3 regions of the Pradoshia eiseniae genome follow, and region 3 is predicted to be linked to each of the others. Evidence: riboswitches for the same ligand, from Rfam matches in the RefSeq annotation. Region 3 holds a riboswitch; each other region holds the start of a gene.
What was found. A riboswitch is a leader RNA that binds a small molecule or an ion and turns the genes downstream of it on or off. The one in region 3 is predicted to bind S-adenosylmethionine.

Region 1 (3,282 bases), 470 kb from region 3:
AGAAAACATGGATCGATTTGATTGGAAATGCAACCTATGAGTATAAGCAAACCATAACTGTTGATCTTAAGCATAGGGAAGTCCAGTTTGGAAATAAAGAGATACATGAAGAAGAAGTGGCAGCCTATCATGCATTCGTCAATCATGTGAAGGAAATCGTTGGGGCAATCTAATAGTATACTAACAAAGTAAGGTGTGTGATAGCTTGTGCCATTGAATGAACGATTTCAATTTAAACCAGTGAGGTTGCTTATTTCAATCCTCCTGCTGGTATCATTAACCTATCTCTTTATTGATCTTGCCAGAGGGATTGATGGAGAGAGCGTGTACCGCTTTGATATGGGAATCATTCACGTCGTGCAAGGAAGCATTAATGATTTGAGCACAAAGCTTTTGGTTTTATTGACGAGCCTCGGATCAGTGAAGGGGAATACAGTTCTGGTCATCCTCTTTTCCATTTGGTTTATCTGGAAACGGAATTATTTGAGTACAGCCTTTCTCATCTATGTCACTCTATCCGGTGCCTTCGTTAACCGTTATTTAAAATGGACATTTCAACGCGAGCGTCCATCCTTAAATCCGCTTGTCGTCGAAAATGGGTTCAGCTTTCCAAGCGGGCACTCGATGTCCTCTTTTATTCTGTATGGTGCTTTGATGATTATTGCTACACGGATGACGAAGAAGTGGCAAATAAGAGTTCCAGTATATTTTGTCTGTTCCATGATGATCCTGCTTATGGGCTACAGTCGTATTTACCTGGGTGTCCATTATCCGAGCGATGTACTCGCCGGTTATGCAGCCGGCGGTGTCTGGCTGATTATTTCTGCCGTGGTATTTAAGTATGTGGATTATCTGGGAAGAAGGAAGAGGAAATAGTAAGGGCATTAAAGCCTCCTTGCCAACTCTCTTAAATGAGCTTGGCGAGGAGGCGTTTTTGTTTCGCTATTTTGTTCCGCTCACGCAAATGGCAGTGCAGGGTTTGAGCTCTTTATCATCCATTTTGATTGTATGGAAGCCAGCCTGTTTCAGGTAGGCTGATATTTCATCGGATAGCCTCATTGCTTCCTTGATGGTAGCTTCTTTTTGCCGGGGCTGAACAGTGATGGATATTGTTCCCTCATTTTTTAGAATAGAGTGCAGGTGTTGAATGGCCTGTTCTTTCTCTTCCCACATCGGGAAGCTATTGACACTGTATATGCGATCGTATTGATTTTCCGTTAGTACGTCAAAGGCAGTCCCTTTCCTGATTCGAAGTCGACCGCTTTCTATGGAATCCTCATTTTTCTCTTTAGCTAGTTCAACCATGGCCTCTGAAGGGTCGTAGCCATCGGCCGTACATTTCGGGAAGGAAGAAAGAAGCTTATTCAAGCCTTCGCCAGGACCGAATCCTATCTCAAGCACCATATCACCATTATTGATCCCTAGCTTATGGAAAGTCCAGTCGTATAAAGCGCCATTTTCATAAGCCATCACTTTCCCGGCCGCTTTTCCCACTAAACCCTTCGGTTCTTTAAATTGTTTTGAAATGAAATCCTTCATGTTTACATCACCTCTGTCATTTACTACCCGAAAGCTGAAGGTAGATAACTTTTTGGAGATAATTTTCTAAATAAATTGAAATAACTGAAAAATTGTAGTAAATTAAATAAACAATCCAATATTTTCTTATCTAGAGAGGTGGAGGGACTGGCCCGAGGAAACCTCAGCAACCTGGACCGAGTGTGTAGTCCAAGGTGCTAAATCCAGCAAGCATAGCTTGGAAGATGAGTGCCGTACTGAACAAGGGGCTTTCATTTTTGAAAGGCTCTTTCTTTATAATCGGTTATCCATCTGCATATCAAGGGAGGAGAAAATCATGAATTTACTAGAGAGGCTTAAGGGAGAAATCCTTGTGGGAGATGGAGCCAGCGGAACATTACTCTATTCCTTTGGGATAGATACATGCTATGAGGAATTAAATCTCACCAATCCGGAGCGAATCGTCGCCTTACATAAGGAATACATAGAAGCAGGAGCAGACCTTATACAGACGAATACATTTGGTGCTAATTATCATAAACTGAAGCGCTATGGCCTGGAAGGGGAAACTGCAAGGATTAATAGGGAGGGCGTCCGGCTCGCCAAGGAAGCGGCAAATGGTCAGGTCTATGTACTAGGCACGATTGGCGGCCTTCGGAGTGTCCGGAAGTCTGAGCTTAGCTTGGAGGAAATCGGGGTCTATTTCAAGGAGCAGCTTGATGCGCTGCTTCAAGAGAAGCCGGATGGACTGATTTTGGAAACCTATTATGACCTGGAGGAATTATTGAGCGTGCTGGCGATTGCGAGAAAGGAAACGGACTTGCCGATCGTCGCCAATATTTCCTTGCATGAGGTTGGTCTGCTCCAAAACGGTATGCAGGTTAAGGATGCCTTTGAGATGATTAAAGAAAACGGAGCAGACATCGTCGGCCTGAATTGCCGGATGGGTCCGTATCATATGATTCGATCCTTTGAGGAAGTGCCATTAAATAAAGAGACGTACCATTCAGCCTATCCGAATGCGAGTCTGCCTGATTTGGATAACGGGCGTTATGTCTATTCAACTAATGCTGATTATTTTGCGGATGCCGCGAAACAGCTGATTGAGCAGGGGGTTCGACTGATTGGAGGCTGCTGCGGGACAACGCCTGAACATATTCGAGCAATTAAGAGGGGGATACTCGGACTTGTGCCTCTGACGGAGAAGAAGGAGGTTATCAGCCGAAAAACTCATGTCTACACATATGAGTTTAAGTATCCCAAAAAGCAAACCATCCTAGGGAAAGTCAAGCAAGACCCGACGATTCTAGTTGAATTGGATCCGCCAAAAACGCTCGGGGTAGAGGAATTTATGAAGGGAAGCAAATACTTGCATGAAATGGGTGCTGACGCGATTACCCTTGCAGATAATTCCCTGGCCTCTCCGCGTATATCAAATGTGGCGATTGCCTCGATGCTAAAAGCAGAACATAAGAAAAATCCGCTTGTTCACTTAACGTGTCGTGACCATAACCTGATTGGTCTTCAATCCCATTTGATGGGGATGCACACATTGGGGCTGAATGAGGTCCTCGTAGTGACAGGCGATCCCTCTAAAATTGGAGACTTCCCGGGTGCGACGTCTGTCTATGATTTATCATCGATTGATTTGATTTCATTGATTAAGCAATTCAATGCAGGCATCTCCTATTCAGGGAAACCGCTTGGCGGTCAGACGAATTTTGAGGTTGCTGCAGCATTTAATCCTAATGTGAAGTATATAGA
Region 2 (3,282 bases), on a different contig from region 3:
AATTGCCGCTTGTGCGCGCAAGTCTTCAGCCTTATCTGTTTTTTCCCATGGAAGATTCAGATCGTTGCGGCCAAAATGACCATAAGCAGCTGTTTGCTTGTAGATTGGACGTCGGAGATCAAGCATTTTGATAATGCCTGCTGGACGAAGATCAAAGTTCACACGGATAAGTTCCACTAACTTCTCTTCATCTATCTTGCCAGTACCGAATGTGTTCACGGAGATGGATACAGGCTGTGCAACACCAATCGCATAAGCCAGCTGGACCTCAGCCTTTTCAGCAAGACCTGCCGCTACGATGTTCTTCGCTACGTATCTTGCCGCATAAGCTGCGGAACGGTCCACTTTTGTTGCATCCTTTCCTGAGAACGCGCCGCCGCCATGACGAGCGTACCCGCCATACGTATCAACGATGATTTTGCGTCCAGTTAATCCAGCATCGCCTTGCGGTCCGCCAATAACAAAGCGGCCTGTTGGGTTGATGAAGTATTTTGTCGATTCATCAATTAAATGTGCTGGGACAACCGGTTTGATCACATGCTCCTTCAAATCCGCCTGAATTTCCTCCAATGTTGTTTCCGGATCATGCTGAGTCGAAATGACAATTGTATCTACGCGAACTGGTTTGTCATTCTCATCATACTCAACCGTGACTTGAGTCTTGCCATCCGGTCGCAAGTATGGGAGTACCTCTTGTTTCCGAACCTCTGTCAATCTTCTTGATAACTGGTGGGCAAGTGAAATTGGAAGAGGCATTAGTTCCTCAGTTTCATTGCAGGCAAACCCGAACATTAAACCTTGGTCACCGGCACCGATGGCTTCGATTTCTTGATCTGTCATCGTTCCTTCACGAGATTCAAGTGCCTGGTCCACCCCTTGGGCAATGTCCGCTGATTGTTCATCAATGGAAGTCAAAACAGCACAAGTCTCTGCATCAAATCCGTACTTCGCCCTTGTATAGCCAATTCCTTTAATCGTTTCACGCACAATTTTCGGGATATCCACATAAGTAGATGTCGTAATCTCTCCAGCGACAAGCACAAGACCTGTCGTTACAGACGTTTCACAAGCCACGCGCGCATTGGGATCCTTTGCAAGAATCTCATCTAGAATAGAATCGGAAATCTGATCGCAAATCTTGTCCGGATGTCCCTCTGTTACAGATTCGGATGTAAACAAATGTCTTTTAGTCGACATAAAAACTCCTCCTTAAATTCTTCTCTATGACGGCTACTCATTATCTTTAGTCATGTCCTGAATGCACAAAAAAAGACCTTCCTAAAGAGGAAAGGTCTAATATCTCACGAAATTCGCCTTTCACTCTCATCGTTCAAGGCTTCTATTAGCCTTGCATCAAGTTAGCACCTTTGCGTGAACCTCCATGGATTCAAACTGCAGGTTGCCCCGGCTTCATAGAGCTTTGTTCCCTCCACCGAGTCTTGATAAGAGTATCCGTTTCAAAGTTAAATCTTAACTTAATATACTATGAACTGTCAATATATGTGCATGATATAACGCATGAAATCTAAGGACAACAGGTATCGAAATAGTGCGAATAAACTGATATAATTATTGTGAATAATTAAACAAAGTACTTTAGAAATATATTAGAATGAGCTCCGCCTATGCTGCTTGAGGGAGGGAATGTTCTTACGGTTTAGAGAAGGTTGGTTAATATTTTTATTTACCTAATTAGTATGTTCAATTAATACGAATATGTTATACTATTTTCCATACGAGAGATAAATACAATAATTGGAAGAGGATGATTTCTTATGAACCAAGTTGAAATATCCAATGAGTTGAAACCACAGCTAACAAATGAGAATATGCACATCCAGTTATCCGTTCCTCAATTGGTTGAAAAAGTATTAGCAAGAAACGAAGGAATCCTGACATCAACCGGTGCCGTTAAAGCGGAGACAGGGAAGTATACCGGTCGATCTCCGAAAGATAAATATATTGTAGAAGAAGCATCCTCAAAAGACAAAATCGACTGGGGAAATGTGAATAGGCCTATTTCCGAGGATGCATTCGCTAACCTATATGAAAAAGTCATTAACTACTTAAACGAGAAAGATGAGCTCTTCGTTTTCAACGGCTATGCTGGCGCTGATCAAGATTACCGCCTTCCTATTCAAGTAATCAACGAATATGCATGGCATAACCTCTTTATCCACCAGCTGCTCATTCGTCCTACAGCACAAGAGCTAGGAAGCCATCACTCCGAGTTTACGATTATTTGTGCGCCTGGGTTTAAGGCAGATCCAGCAGTAGACGGAACGAATTCAGAAACGTTCATCATCATTTCTTTCGAAAAGAAGATTGTCTTAATCGGCGGTACAGAATACGCTGGGGAAATGAAGAAATCTGTCTTCTCCATCATGAACTATTTGCTGCCTGAGAGGGATGTATTCTCCATGCACTGTTCAGCCAATGTCGGCCAGGAAGGAGATGTCGCCTTATTCTTCGGTCTCTCCGGTACAGGCAAAACTACTTTGTCTGCTGACCCGAGCCGCCGATTGATTGGGGATGATGAACATGGCTGGTCTCCTAGCGGCGTCTTTAATATTGAAGGCGGCTGTTATGCAAAATGCATCAATCTTTCCCGGGAGAAGGAGCCGCAAATCTTTGATGCCATCCGCTTTGGATCTGTCCTTGAGAATGTCATGGTTGATGAGAAGACAAGAATCGCAGATTATGACAACGGCTTCCTGACGGAAAACACACGGGCAGCATACCCAATTGATGCCATCAGCAATATCGTTAATCCAAGCGTAGCCGGGCATCCAACGACGATTATCTTTTTGACTGCTGACGCATTCGGTGTTCTTCCACCGATCAGCAAACTCACAAAAGAACAGGCGATGTATCATTTCCTTAGTGGCTATACAAGCAAACTTGCCGGAACAGAACGCGGAATTACCGCTCCTGAGGCTACCTTCTCAACCTGCTTCGGTTCTCCGTTCCTGCCATTACAGCCAACTCGCTATGCTGATATGCTCGGCAAGAGTATCGAGGAACATAATGTACAAGTTTACCTTGTAAACACAGGATGGACAGGCGGAGTATATGGTACAGGAAGCCGAATGAAGCTTTCCTACACGCGCTTAATGGTGCAAGCTGCCCTTGAGGGTGAGCTGAATAATGTTGAAACCATAAAAGACAGCATATTCGGGTTGCACATCCCGCTTCATGTTCCAGGAGTTCCCGATTTAGTCCTCCAACCAAATAAAACATGGGCGGACGAAGAAGCTTACAACAAAAAAGCGCATGAATTAG
Region 3 (3,282 bases):
CTCTGTAATTCCTCTTTCACGAAGCTTAATATCAAGGTCTGTCCCTGCAAAGGCAGAATAGCGCGTTTTGTCAATCCAAAGTACATTTTCTCGTCCCTTGTTCTTATTATACACATTTTGCAGATTTCCAAATAAATCTCTTCCCGCCGTACCGCGAATATTATGAGGGGGGAATAAGCGAGTCTCCGGGTGATAGGAATCTCCCTCATCATGAACGTCAACCGCAAATACAACATAGTCTTCCCGTTCGATAAAATCCTTCGTTAAAGAAACAATATAATCTTCAATAAGTTGCCCTGGCTCACCGCAAGTCAATCTTCCTTCGTCCGCCACAAAATCATATGTATAATCAATATTTATCAACGCTTTCAACCTGATCACTCCTCTTGTAGGATTTAATTGTCATCCGGTAATACAAAAAAATCGCGTGATGTCTTTACAAGTAATTTTACAGCTATTCTACCATTTAAAATAAAATAATTCCTCCCTTTTCCGTTTTTTCAATTCTTGTTATTAAATAACCAATTGCATGAAAAAGCCAGCCCTATAAAATAGGACTGACTCCTAATATCATCTTAAGCCTTCACTTGTTTGCTGGTGACGGCTTCTAAAGCGCTTTTAAGATCATTAATGAGGTCATCCGCATGCTCGATGCCGACAGAGAAACGGAGCAGCCTATTACAGACGCCGCCTGCAATCCTAACTTCCTCTGGAATATCAGCATGGGTTTGCGTCGCCGGGTAGGTCATCAAGCTTTCCACTCCACCAAGGCTTTCAGCGAATGTAATCACGCCAAGGCCCTTCAGAAAGTCATTGACCCATTCCTCCGACTGAATACGGAAGGAAATCATCCCCCCGCTTCCTGGATAGAGGACATCTATGATCTCTTCCCTTCCCTCTAGAAAGGCAGCAATTTTCTTGGCATTCTCTTCATGCTGCTTCATCCGGAGGCTAAGTGTTTTCATGCCTCTCATCACTAGCCAGGAATCAAAAGGAGAGAGAACAGCACCTGTCGCGTTTTGATATTCATCTAGCTTCAGGCAAATATCGTCACCCTTTGCGACGATTAGTCCAGCCAGGACATCATTATGGCCGGCTAAATATTTCGTGCCGCTATGAACAACGATATCTGCGCCAAGCTCAATCGGCCGCTGCAGGATAGGTGTATAGAATGTGTTATCGACAATCAGTAATAGACGATTCTCGTCACACAGATTACCAAGTGCGCGGATATCGATTTCCTGCATTAAAGGATTGGTTGGCGTTTCGATAAACAAGGCTTTTGTTCGTTCTGAAATGGCTTCGGAAAAATCTTCATAGGACTGGCATTGGACAAAGGAAATGCCATATTTCCTCCATGTTTTCTCAAACAAACGATATGTACCTCCGTAAAGGTCAGCAGAGACAAGAATCTCATCTCCCGGTTCAAACAGCGTGAGTAAAGCATGAATGGCCGCCATGCCAGAGCTGTAGGCGAACCCTTGGTCACCGCCTTCAAGCTTTGCGATTGCTTTCTCTAAAATCTCTCTTGTCGGGTTTCCTGTCCGGGTGTAGTCATAGCCTGTCGATTGTCCAATTCCTTCATGCCGGTATGCCGTTGAGAAATACACGGGCGGGTTCACCGTGCCTGTATGTGTTTCACTGCGATTGCCGATTTGGGCTAATACTGTTTCAATCTTCCATGTAGTCATTATGCTGACCCTCCCGAATAAAAATAAAAAAGTCTTCCAAGAAGAAGACTTATTGATCCTTAATTCTCCTTCTTATCTCTCGAGGCACGAAAAAACATGCCTTGCAGGATTTAGCACCTTTCCGAACACAAACATCGGCGGTTGCTGAGACATCATCGGGCCCGTCCCTCCGTCTCTCTCGATAAGATTTATTAGAATATTCATTTAATTATAATTTACACGGGTGCATTGGAAAAAGCAAGAAATTTCTCAGCTGTTGTACCCTTTTTTCGCAGAAGTATATAATAGACTTATCCACCAAAAAGGAGTGTCTACCAATGAAAGCAGACGGACAAGAGATTTTTCGCTACATTAAAGACTTGGTCTCCATCCCAAGTCCTACCGGTTATACAGAAGAGGCCATTCGTTATACAGAGAAATTTCTGAATACATACGGAATTGAGAACAGGCGCACAAATAAAGGGGCCCTGCTTGCCACAATTAAGGGGCAGGATGACTCGAAGCACCGTTTCCTGACGGCTCATGTCGACACGTTAGGAGCAATGGTAAAGGAAATCAAGCCAAACGGACGCTTGAAACTAACTATGGTTGGCGGATTCCGCTGGAATGCCTGTGAAGGAGAATATTGCAAAATTCACACAGCAGATAGAACCGTTTATACCGGTACCATTCTATTGACGCAAACATCTGTCCACGTCTATCAAAAAATGGGTGATATTAAACGAGATGACGACCATATGGAAGTCCGCATTGATGCGGTCACTAAATCACAGGCAGACACGAAAGCGCTTGGCATCGAGGTCGGTGATTTTGTCTCCTTTGAGCCTCGCGCAGAGCTTGCGGGCAACGGCTTTTTGAAATCAAGGCACCTTGATGACAAGGCGAGTGTCGGCATTCTTCTCTACTTGATCAAGCAGCTTAAAGAGGAAAATATTACTCTTCCTTACACCACCCATTTCCTCATATCCAATAATGAAGAAATCGGCTATGGCGGCAACTCCAATATACCGCCAGAGACAGTGGAATATTTGGCTGTTGATATGGGAGCAATCGGAGACGGCCAGACAACGGATGAATACAGCGTCTCCATTTGCGCGAAAGACTCAAGCGGTCCGTATCATTATGGTCTGCGCCAGCACCTTGTCGAGCTCGCGAAAAAGCATGAGGTCGATTACCGCATTGATATCTATCCATATTACGGCTCAGACGCCTCCGCAGCAATCCGCGCTGGATTTGACATCGTCCACGGATTAATCGGTCCCGGTATCGATGCCTCCCATGCATTTGAACGAACTCATATCAGCTCAATTGAGCACACAGCTAATCTGCTTTGGCATTATATGCAGTCAGAGCTCGTTATTTAATCCCTTTACGAGGTGCGAATACCATCCGCACCTCTTTTTCCTTATAATAGTTCCTTCAATTTTCGATATGCTTTTTTTGCTTCCGCATACCCCTGATGATAGAGCTTCTCAAGCTTTCGCCGATTCCGTCCAATTGATGATACATCAAGCTTTTGCATAGGACGAATAATGACGATATTCCCTTTCTCCTCTTCTTCCTCCAAGTAACGGACTGTCTCGTTATAGAT

Region 1: linked by a shared signal. The riboswitch ahead of CYL18_RS03940 (bifunctional homocysteine S-methyltransferase/methylenetetrahydrofolate reductase) and the one ahead of CYL18_RS01570 (methionine biosynthesis PLP-dependent protein) in region 3 are both predicted to bind S-adenosylmethionine.
Region 2: linked by a shared signal. The riboswitch ahead of metK (methionine adenosyltransferase) and the one ahead of CYL18_RS01570 (methionine biosynthesis PLP-dependent protein) in region 3 are both predicted to bind S-adenosylmethionine.

The regions. Positions count from the first base shown of each region.
Region 1 covers NZ_PKOZ01000001.1:780,889-784,170, forward strand. Annotated here, with positions in the region: gene dapF (diaminopimelate epimerase) at 1-173, shown strand, start outside; gene CYL18_RS03930 (phosphatase PAP2 family protein) at 208-876, shown strand; gene CYL18_RS03935 (class I SAM-dependent methyltransferase) at 943-1,539, opposite strand; SAM riboswitch class I at 1,663-1,770, shown strand; gene CYL18_RS03940 (bifunctional homocysteine S-methyltransferase/methylenetetrahydrofolate reductase) at 1,856-3,282, shown strand, end outside.
Region 2 covers NZ_PKOZ01000016.1:19,948-23,229, forward strand. Annotated here, with positions in the region: gene metK (methionine adenosyltransferase) at 1-1,197, opposite strand, end outside; SAM riboswitch class I at 1,321-1,449, opposite strand; gene pckA (phosphoenolpyruvate carboxykinase (ATP)) at 1,776-3,282, shown strand, end outside.
Region 3 covers NZ_PKOZ01000001.1:313,394-316,675, reverse strand. Annotated here, with positions in the region: gene CYL18_RS01575 (cysteine hydrolase family protein) at 1-381, opposite strand, end outside; gene CYL18_RS01570 (methionine biosynthesis PLP-dependent protein) at 576-1,691, opposite strand; SAM riboswitch class I at 1,761-1,879, opposite strand; gene CYL18_RS01565 (M42 family metallopeptidase) at 2,009-3,055, shown strand; gene CYL18_RS01560 (patatin-like phospholipase family protein) at 3,097-3,282, opposite strand, start outside.